Regions from separate parts of the Pseudomonas sp. F3-2 genome, predicted to be linked through region 1. Evidence: predicted binding sites of a transcription regulator. Region 1 holds the regulator's gene; the other holds the start of a gene.
The links. Region 1 encodes FliA, which starts transcription of late flagellar genes. Its sites were predicted from a motif close to CTAAAGTTTNNNNNNNNNNNGCCGNTAA; they were not measured.
Positions count from the first base shown of each region.

Region 2: motA (flagellar motor stator protein MotA) is a predicted target of FliA. The motif match lies at 2,803-2,830, and genes of this name have one in related genera.

Region 1 covers NZ_CP152388.1:4,087,386-4,092,872, reverse strand. The annotation lists gene flhA (flagellar biosynthesis protein FlhA) at 1-919, shown strand, start outside; gene flhF (flagellar biosynthesis protein FlhF) at 931-2,283, shown strand; gene fleN (flagellar synthesis regulator FleN) at 2,402-3,235, shown strand; gene fliA (RNA polymerase sigma factor FliA) at 3,232-3,972, shown strand; gene AAGQ88_RS18490 (chemotaxis response regulator CheY) at 4,237-4,611, shown strand; gene AAGQ88_RS18485 (protein phosphatase CheZ) at 4,631-5,419, shown strand.
Region 2 covers NZ_CP152388.1:5,401,196-5,406,682, reverse strand. The annotation lists gene asd (archaetidylserine decarboxylase) at 1-238, opposite strand, end outside; gene rhdA (thiosulfate sulfurtransferase) at 292-1,107, opposite strand; gene AAGQ88_RS24215 (HDOD domain-containing protein) at 1,153-2,688, opposite strand; gene motA (flagellar motor stator protein MotA) at 2,901-3,752, shown strand; gene motB (flagellar motor protein MotB) at 3,756-4,793, shown strand.

The sequences.
Region 1 (5,487 bases):
CCAGGAGCTGGGCTTCCTGATGCCGACCGTTCACATCCGTGACAACCTTGACCTGGCGCCCAGCGCCTACCGCCTGACGCTGATGGGCGTGACGCTGGCCGAAGCCGAGATTTACCCGGATCGGGAGCTGGCGATCAACCCAGGTCAGGTATTTGGCAGTCTGAACGGCATCAATGCCAAAGACCCGGCGTTCGGTCTGGAGGCTGTCTGGATCGAAATCAGCCAGCGGGCGCAGGCACAATCGCTGGGTTACACCGTGGTGGACGCCAGTACCGTTGTGGCAACCCACCTGAACCAGATTCTGTACAAGCACTCTCATGAGTTGATTGGCCATGAGGAAGTCCAGCAATTGATGGCTTTGCTGGCCAAGGGATCGCCAAAACTTGCCGAGGAACTGGTGCCGGGCGTGTTGTCGCTGTCGGCGCTGCTCAAGGTGCTTCAGGCATTGCTGGCCGAGCAGGTACCGGTGCGCGATATTCGCAGCATTGCCGAGGCTATCGCCAACAACGCTGCGCGGAGTCAAGATACCGCCGCATTGGTCGCTGCCGTACGGGTCGGTTTGTCCCGCGCAATCGTGCAAAGCATTGTCGGCATTGAGCCGGAGCTGCCTGTTATCACGCTTGAGCCAAGGTTGGAACAGATATTGCTCAATAGTCTGCAGAAGGCTGGACAGGGTCAGGAAGAAGGCGTTCTGCTCGAACCGAGCATGGCTGAGAAACTTCAGCGCTCGTTGATCGAAGCAGCGCAGCGTCAGGAGATGCAGGGTCAGCCGGTCATTTTGTTGGTCGCAGGTCCGGTTCGCGCCATGTTGTCCCGCTTTGGACGCCTGGCTGTTCCGAATATGCATGTTTTGGCTTACCAGGAAATTCCTGACAATAAGCAAGTCACCATCGTAGCGACTGTCGGGCCGAACGGCTGAGGTAGTGAGTCATGCAAGTTAAGCGTTTTTTCGCCGCCGATATGCGACAAGCCATGAAGCTGGTTCGTGATGAGCTGGGCGCCGAAGCGGCCATCATCGGTAACCGGCGCATCGCCGGCGGCGTGGAACTGACTGCCGCGCTGGACTACAAATTGTCTGCGCTGGCGCCGCGTGTGCCGAACATCGAGCTCGAAGACGAGTTGCGCAAGACTCAGTCGCGCATCGTCACCGCTCAGGCTGAGCTGACCCACCGTAGCGAGCTGGACACTGTCGCCAATCGTCAGTTGTTCGCAGGGCTGGCGATGGATGACAGCAAGCAGATCGAGCCGACGCTTGAAGAACCGTTTCGCCCATCGATCCACGCCGCCATGGCGGCCGATCGTGCCGAACGCGCCGAGCGTCCCGTGGAGCCTGCGGTCAGCCAGCGCGCCTACGACTCGATGCGCTCCGAATTGAACGGGCTGCGCGAACTGCTGGAAGTCCAGCTGGGTTCGCTGGCCTGGAACCAGCTGCAAGGCAGCCGTCCGCAACAGGCTAATCTGTGGCGTCGTCTGCAACGCATCGGCCTGTCCGGTCCGCTGTCCCGTGATCTGCTGGCGATGGTGCCGGAAGGTGGCGATCAGGCGCACACCTGGCGCATGTTGCTGGCCCATCTGGCGCGCATGATCGCAACGCCGGACGTGGAGCCGCTGGAAGAGGGCGGTGTGATCGCCATGGTCGGTCCTGCCGGTATGGGCAAGACCACCACGCTGGCCAAACTGGCCGCCCGTTATGTGTTGAAATACGGCGCGCAGAACATTGCGCTGGTGAGCATGGACAGTTTCCGTATCGGTGCTCAGGAACAGCTTAAAACCCTGGGCCGGATCCTCAACGTGCCAGTGACGCACGTCGATCCGGGCCAGTCTCTGGCGCAGGCGCTGGAGCCGCTGCTGCGCAAGCGCGTGGTGTTGATCGACACCGCGGGCCTGCAAGCCAGCGATCCGGCCTTGCGCCTGCAGTTGGAAAGCCTCGCCGGTCGTGGCATCCGTGCCCGCAACTATCTGGTATTGGCCACCACCAGCCAGAAGCAGGTGCTGACGGCGGCGTATCACAGTTACAAACGTTGCGGTCTGGCCGGGTGCATCCTGACCAAACTCGACGAGACGGCCAGCCTGGGCGAAGTCCTCAGCCTGGCGGTCACTCACGAACTGCCTGTGGCCTATCTCACCGATGGTCCACGGATACCGGATGATCTGCATTTGCCACGCCGGCACCAGTTGGTAAGCCGGGCTGTCAGTGTGCAGATGCAGGAGGAGCCTAGCGAGGAAGCGATGGCGGATATGTTTGCGGATCTTTATCACAGTCCCGGCAAGCGTGCGGGCTAGGTAGGGAAAATGACACTGGAATATACCTGCATCGATGGTCTGCCAGGCATTGTTCACACTCTGAACGTGCAGCCCTACATGTGGCTTAGGTCTAAGCAAGACAAGGTAAAAAATTAACATGGGCAGCATGCATCCCGTACAGGTTATCGCGGTGACCGGTGGCAAAGGTGGCGTCGGCAAGACCAACGTTTCAGTGAATCTTTCACTGGCGCTGGCCGAGCTCGGGCGTCGCGTCATGTTGCTGGACGCCGATCTGGGTCTGGCCAACGTCGACGTATTGCTGGGGCTGACGCCCAAACGCACGCTTGCGGATGTCATCGAGGGCCGCTGCGAGCTGCGCGACGTGCTGCTGCAGGGGCCGGGCGGCGTACGCATCGTGCCGGCCGCTTCCGGCACGCAGAGCATGGTGCACCTGACTCCGGCGCAGCATGCCGGTCTGATTCAGGCGTTCAGCGACATCGGCGACAACCTGGATGTGCTGGTGATCGATACCGCTGCCGGGATCGGCGAGTCGGTGGTCAGCTTCGTGCGCGCCGCTCAGGAAGTCCTGCTGGTGGTGTGCGATGAGCCCACTTCGATCACTGACGCTTACGCGCTGATCAAGCTGCTCAATCGCGACTACGGCATGAACCGCTTCCGCGTGCTGGCCAACATGGCGCAGAGCCCGCAGGAAGGGCGCAACCTGTTCGCCAAGCTGACCAAAGTGACTGACCGTTTCCTCGATGTCGCGCTGCAATACGTTGGCGCCGTTCCGTACGACGAGTGCGTGCGCAAGGCGGTCCAGAAGCAGCGTGCGGTGTACGAAGCGTTCCCGCGTTCCAAATGTGCGCTGGCGTTCAAGGCCATCGCGCAGAAGGTCGATACCTGGCCGCTGCCGGCGAACCCGCGCGGTCACCTTGAGTTTTTCGTTGAACGCCTGGTGCATCAGACCAGCGCAGGGCCCGTGTCATGACCGCAAGTGGCTATCGCATGTACAGCAAATCATCCAAAGATTCCCAGTACGAACTGATCGAGCGTTATGCCCCGCTGGTCAAGCGCATCGCTTACCACCTGCTGGCGCGACTGCCGGCCAGTGTTCAGGTCGAGGACCTGATCCAGGCCGGCATGATCGGTCTGCTCGAGGTGTCGACCAAGTACGACTCCACCAAAGGTGCGAGTTTCGAGACTTACGCGGGTATTCGTATTCGCGGCGCGATGCTCGACGAAGTGCGCAAGGGCGACTGGGCGCCACGCTCGGTTCACCGGAATACGCGCATGGTCAGCGACGCGATTCGTGCAATTGAAGCAAAAACCGGCCGTGACGCTAAAGATCACGAGGTTGCTGCCGAACTTCAATTGAGTCTCGATGATTACTACGGGATTTTGAACGATACCTTGGGCAGTCGCCTGTTCAGCTTCGACGACCTGTTGCAGGACGGCGAGCATGAAGGGCTGCACGAGGACGGCGCGAGCCAGTCGCTGGAGCCGTCGCGCGATCTGGAAGACGAACGTTTCCAGGCTGCGCTGGCGGATGCCATCGCCAATCTGCCGGAGCGTGAACGCCTGGTGCTGGCGCTGTATTACGACGAAGAGCTGAACCTCAAGGAAATCGGTGAGGTCCTGGGGGTCAGCGAATCTCGGGTCAGCCAGCTGCATAGCCAGTGCGCCGCGCGGTTGCGTGGACGGTTGGGAGAGTGGCGCGCGCGCTGATTCATCGCACGTGAACAGGGTGTTCGCGTGTTGCAAGTAAGACCGGCTGTGCTGAATGTGGTGTGGGAAGCAGGAGAGACAAGGCAGGAGCCGGTCGGATCAGGTCTTTGAACGGCCTGTTGCGCCGTGTTCGTGACCCCTCGATGTGCACCATCCCTTATTATTTTCGTAGAGCCGATCACTGGGTTGTGCCGGTATTGATTGAACGCGCGTCCAGGTGCTGGGCGCGTTAAAGACTGCTTGGAGGTCGAATTGGACAAGAACATGAAAATCCTCATCGTTGATGACTTCTCAACGATGCGGCGGATCATAAAAAACCTGTTGCGTGACCTTGGGTTCACCAACACGGCCGAAGCAGATGACGGTACCACCGCATTGCCGATGCTGCAGAGCGGGGCTTTTGACTTTCTGGTGACTGACTGGAACATGCCCGGCATGTCCGGCATCGACCTGTTGCGTCAGGTCCGCGCCGACGAGCGTCTGCGTCACTTGCCGGTATTGATGGTCACTGCCGAAGCCAAGCGCGAGCAGATCATCGAAGCCGCTCAGGCCGGTGTGAACGGCTACGTGGTCAAGCCATTCACCGCGCAAGTGCTCAAAGAAAAGATCGAGAAGATATTCGAGCGCGTCAATAGCTGATGTCCGCTGCGAGGGCGCTATGGATTCCAAAGATTCGACAATGGGTGACTTCGAGTCGACCCTGAAGAAACATGCACAAGAACTCGTCGCGAGCCTTGAAAAAGGCAAGTTCGGCGATGCCGTGCAACTCATCCATGAGCTTAATCAGACCCGGGATCGCGGCCTGTATCAGGAAGTCGGCAAACTGACGCGCGAGCTGCACAGTGCGATCGTCAATTTCCAGATTGACCCGCACATGCCGCAAGCCGAAGAAGTGTCCCAGATCACCGATGCCACCGAACGCCTGTCGTATGTTGTCAGGCTGACGGAAGGTGCGGCCAACCGCACCATGGACCTGGTCGAGCAGAGCACGCCGTTGATGAATGGCCTCAGTGCCGATGCCAAGGCCTTGAGCGCCGATTGGGGACGCTTCATGCGTCGCGAGATCGGTGCCGATGAGTTTCGTGATCTGGCCCGCCGCGTCGATGGTTTTCTGACGCGCAGCGAGAAGGAGACCGCCGAGGTCGCCAGCCACCTGAACGACATTCTGCTGGCTCAGGATTACCAGGACCTCACCGGCCAGGTCATCAAGCGTGTGACCACACTGGTCACCGAAGTGGAGAGCAATCTGCTCAAGCTGGTGCTGATGGCCAGTCAGGTCGATCGCTTTGCAGGGATCGAACACGACCAGGAAGTGTTCCGTCAGCAAAAAGAACAGGAAAAACTTCATTCCAAGGGTGAAGGTCCGCAGATTCATGCCGATAAACGTGAAGACGTCGTATCCGGTCAGGATGATGTAGACGATCTGCTATCCAGCCTTGGCTTCTAGATTCCCGCTTGCGGGTCTGCGATTCAGGGTTCTATGTGAAAGTGGCTGTTGAGCTGCGCGCCAATGCT
Region 2 (5,487 bases), 1.3 Mb from region 1:
GAGGGCGAGCCCCCGGTTTCAGCGCCCGCGTGAAGAAGTCGTTGAAGTGCTGGTACGCCGTGACGTCCTCCACTTGAGCCTGGGACATGTCGACCTGGTATCGGCGTGCGAACCATTGCGTGAATGCGTTCTTGAACCAGCGCACGCGGCATTCGGCCACGCAGCCGGCGAGCCGCGACAGCAGATGGTGAGGAAGCAGATATTGAAAAAGAATGAACAGACGCTGTTTCATCAAGATTCCTAAAGCGTTTGAAAAAGGGAAAAACGCTGCGACGCCCAGTGGGCGCCCCGTTATTTCTCGACCGGTGTATCCGGATGATTGCCCCATTCGCCCCATGATCCGGCATAGCCTTTGATGCGTGGGTAGCCCAGCGCTTTGGCCACCAGATAGGTGAAGCCGGAGCGATGGTGGGTCTGGCAATGGGTGATGACTTCTTTGTCCGGCGTGATGCCCAGGCTTTCGAGGATTTGCGGCATATCCCGGCGAATGCGCAGGTTGCGCGCCTGATCCATGCCCGCCGTCCACTCGAAGTTTACGGCACCCGGAATGTGACCGCCTTTGGCCGCGACCACTTTCTCGCCTGAGTATTCGGTTGGGCCGCGTGCGTCCCAGATGGCCAGATCCGCAGCGCCGAGGCGGCTTTGCAGATATTCGCGGGTGGCGGTGGGTTCGTCATGCAGCGTCAGCGGAACCGGTCCGCCGGCAAGAGCGGGTACTTCCGTGGTCAGCGGCAAGCCTTCGGCCTGCCACGACAGCAGTCCGCCGTCGAGATAGTGGTATTTCGAGTGTCCGATGACATCCAGCAGCCAGATGAAACGTCCGGCCCAACCGCCGCCTTCGTCGTCATAGACCACATAGACCGCATCGGGGTTATGGCCGAGTTCGCCGAACAACGCTTCGAGCTGCGCCTGAGTCGGCAGCAAGCCCGGTGCGGGCGGCAGCCCCAGTTGCGTACGTTTGGGGTCGACGAAGCGGGCGCCGGGAAGGTGGCCGGCCTCGTAACGGGCGGGGCTGGTCAGGTCGACCAGAATCAGCTCTGAAGCGCCGAGGCGTGCCTGCAGATCCGCGGGCTCGATCACCAGTGGCAAGCTTGAGAAGGCAGACATGTGACGTCTCCAGATCGGAAAAAGAGGCGAATTGTAGCTCAGCCATCAACCATTGCGATGGCTAAAGGTCGTCAGAGCCTTCTCGATACACTGCCCGGTTTTCCCGAATGCTTGCACTGACATTTCCGAGAACAGCCCGCCGCCTTGATCGGCGACCACCAGCATCACAACGCGTCCATTGCTTGCGAGCGAGCGAACAAGCAGGTTCTCGCCGCTGAACAGGTTGCGCAACTGCGGCGGCATCAGCGCCGAAAACTGCGCATTGTTGCTTGGTGTCAGACGCAGTTGAGTGGCCTGCGCCATCAGGCGCTGCAACACTGTGCTGTCTTTGTAGGGGACGAGCAGGGCGGCGGCGGATTTATCCAGGCCGGCAATCTGATGCACGCGCAGGCTGTCGGTCTTGCGATCGATCATCAGCAGCGCCACCCGTTGCATGCCGCAGGCGACCAGCGCGTCTCTGGCGCAGGTCGTCAGGTGCATGGCGTTGGTGAACAGGCTGGGCTCCTTGAGCAGGTCCGCGCAGTGTTTGCGCCACACCTGCAAGGCTTCGGGAGTGGGAGGCGAGGCGGGCAGCAGACCTTTGTGGACTCTGCGCGCATCCCATGGCCACAACAGCGCTTCAGCCGGATGCCAGACGCCTGGCGCAGCATGTTGACGACCGCTGGCGGCTGCGTTCTGGTGCACCTGTTGCTGCAAATCCATCAAAGGCTGTTGCAGATAAAGGCTGGTCAACAGCTGCCAGCGCAGGTTGTGAGGCGTGTCCCAGGCCTGTTGCGCCGACAGCGCGAGGCCGTTCGCCAGCAGGATGGTGTTGGCCGGCTGATTGAGCCAGCGGCGCAAGGGCAGGTCGGCGTCCAGTTGCTGTTGCTGCTTGAGAGGATCGTCGTTCTCGTGGGCGATTCGCAGCACCTTGACCAGATTGCGCTGCTCGCCGATCAGCAGGTTATAGCCCTGCGTCACCCAGATCGGCAGATGCCAGTGGGTAGCCAGCGCCTGGCACAGGTGCAGCAGGCGCACGCCAAACAGGGCTTTTTCCACCGTTTTGGCCGACTCGCCTTTGTGAATGACCCTCAGCTCCCATTCTTCCAGCAGCTTGGGGTGCGCCAGCGCCATCGGCCAAAGAGGCGAGAGAAACAAAAGGCTGCCCAGATGGATGTCCTGCCACAGACGCGCAAGCTGGTTGGCGAACAGGCCGTAAGCCTGTTGCGTGGCGTGCTGGCTGATCAGTTGCAGTTGGCGCAGCGCCACCGGAATGTCCTGCAGTTGCGCACTGGGCAAGCGCGCAAGCAGCGTTTCGGTGCGGGCAAGTCCCAGGCGATTGAGCGCCACCTCAAGGCTTTCCGCAGGCTCTGTCAGGCCGCCGGTGTGCAGATTGGCCTCGCGCAAGACGCTGAGCACCAGTGCCGGGCTGTCCTGCATCAGGTCGGCGATGTCACGCAGCGAACGACGGCTGTCCGTCAGTGCTGCCTGCACTTTGCTGTGGGCCAGCGCTGGCACTGGCAAGGCCAGTCCATCGAGTTGCTTTATCCAGCTTTCGAGCGTTTGCGGGACGGGGAGCGACGAGGCTTTTTCAGAGTGCATTCACAAGGCCCATACGGCTGGGTGGTTTTGATCAATGTCGAATGATGGCATCATGATGGCCTTCGCGTTGCGGTGCCCGGATCAGACGCCAGTCAGGATTTTCGCTTGATTTGACTATAGTCTGGCGCACTCATGCCGATAAGTAGAACAAGAGTTTTGAACGCTATTCGCACAATGACCTTGAACCCGACTTAAGTAAGTAATCTTTCTCTATGGCAAAAATTATCGGCATCATCGTCGTTTTCGCGAGCGTCCTCGGCGGCTACGTACTCTCCCACGGTCAAATCGCTGCGCTGATCCAGCCTTTCGAGGTATTGATCATCGGTGGTGCGGCGTTCGGCGCATTTTTGCAGGCGAACCCGGGTTACATGACCATGCACGTCATCAAGAAATCCTTGAAGATGTTCAGTTCGCGCTTCACCCACGCTTTTTATCTGGAAGTGCTGGGGCTGATCTACGAGATCCTCAACAAAAGCCGCCGCGAAGGCATGATGGCGATCGAGGGCGATATCGAAGAGCCGGAGAACAGCCCGATCTTCGCCAAATATCCCAGCATTCTGAAAGACACCAAGATGATCGCATTCATCTGCGATTACCTGCGCATCATGTCGTCCGGCAACATGGCGCCGCACGAGCTCGAAGGGCTGTTCGACATGGAACTGCTGAGCATGAAAGAAGAGCTCGAGCATCCTTCCCACGCCGTGACCGGCGTCGCTGACGGCATGCCCGGTTTCGGTATCGTCGCGGCGGTACTGGGTATCGTGGTGACCATGGCGTCGCTGGGTTCCGGCGACAAGGCCGCGATCGGTATGCACGTAGGTGCGGCACTGGTCGGTACCTTCTTCGGTATTCTCGCGGCGTATGGCTTCTTCGGCCCGCTGGCCACTTCCCTGGCGCACGATGCCAAGGAAGAAATGAACGTTTTCGAAGCGATCAAGGCTTCGCTCGTGGCATCCGCCTCGGGTGTGCCGCCGTCACTGGCCGTAGAGTTCGGTCGCAAGGTCCTGTATCCCGCCCATCGCCCCAGCTTCAGCGAGCTGGAACAAGCTGTTCGCGGTCGTTGATCCATGGAAAATAATCAGCCGATTATCGTCAAGCGCGTCAAGCGCTTCGGCGGAGGGCACCACGGCGGCGCCTGGAAAATTGCCTTCGCCGACTTCGCTACGGCAATGATGGCCTTCTTCCTGGTGCTGTGGTTGATGTCCTCGGCTACGCCTGAGCAATTGATCGCCATTGCCGGTTATTTCAAGGACCCCGTGGGCTTCTCCGACAGCGGATCGCCTTACGTCATCGATTTGGGCGGCTCGCCGGAAATGTCGCCTGACCAGACGCTCAACCCTGAGGTCAAGTCGACTCCCGCACCGGATCGCGTGCCTGTCGACGCCGACAAACAGGATTCTGCGGCCGAACAGGTCGAGCAGGAGCGTCTGGAAATGCTGCTGCAAGAGCTGCAGACCAAGGTCAACGAGAACCCGCAACTGGCGAAGTTCAAGGACCAGATCCTCTTTGAAATTACGCAGGACGGCCTGCGCATTCAGATCATGGATGCTGAAAACCGCCCAATGTTCGACATCGGCAGTGCGCGTCTGAAACCGTATTTCGAAGACATCCTGCTGGCGATGGCAGACACCATCAAGGCGGTGCCGAACAAGGTCAGCATCAGTGGCCATACCGACGCGACGCCTTATGTCGGCAACAACGGCTTCGGCAACTGGGAACTGTCGGCCAACCGCGCCAACGCCGCACGGCGTGCGCTGGTCGCCGGGGGTTATCCTGATCCGCAAGTGGCGCGCGTCGTCGGCTACGCCTCGTCCTCGCTGTATGACAAGGACCACCCGGAAAACCCGATCAACCGTCGCATCGACATCGTGGTCCTGACCAAAAAGGCGCAGAGTCGTATCGAAGGCGATCAGAACGCAGGCGAAGCCCCCAAAACGGACGCCGCACCTGCCCCCGCCTCACCGACGGCTCCGGCCGGCAAACCTGGCGCATCCATCAGTGCGCCAGCCGTCGACCCACAGGCCTACGCCCAGCCGCATGAAATCCGTCAAAAGCTGAACATCTTCGATCAAGGCCAGTTGAAGATCGACGAAACCAAGAACTGACTCTGACGCAGAGGTCGCCTGGCCCGGCCTCTTCGTGAGCAAGCTCACTCCCACCGGATCTCGGTTGGCTGAAAAACCAGGCTTCCCCACATCCCAAGCTGTTGCCCGCACTGTAGGAGCGAGCTTGCTCGCGAAGGCACTTCTACAGTCTCTGGATATGCAGAGGCAGGGCCGGCCTCTTCCCGGCTGAAGCCGGTCCTACTGACGCTGCAGGCTTTTCGTAGGACCGGCTTCAGCCGAGAACGCGTCGGGTATCGCGCCGTTGATCGAAGAGCTCTTTAAAGACAGTTGGCTCACTCCCACCGGATTTCGGTTGGCTGAAAGACCAGGCTTCCCCACATCCCAAGCTGTTGCCCGCACTGTAAGAGCGAGCTTGCTCGCGAAGGCATTCCTACAGTCTCTGGAGATGTGGCGGCAGGGCCGGCCTCTTCCCGGCTGAAGCCGGTCCTACTGACGCTGCAAGCTTTTCGTAGGACCGGCTTTAGCCGGGAACGCGTCGGGTATCGCGCCGCTGATCGAAGAGGTCTTCAAAGACAGTTGGCTCACTCCCACCGGATCTCGGTTGGCTGAAAGACCAGGTTTCTCCACATCCCAAGGTGTTGCCCGCACTGTAGGAGTGAGCTTGCCCGCGAAGGCATTCCTACAGTCTCTGGATATGCAGAGGCAGGGCCGGCCTCTTCCCGGCTGAAGCCGG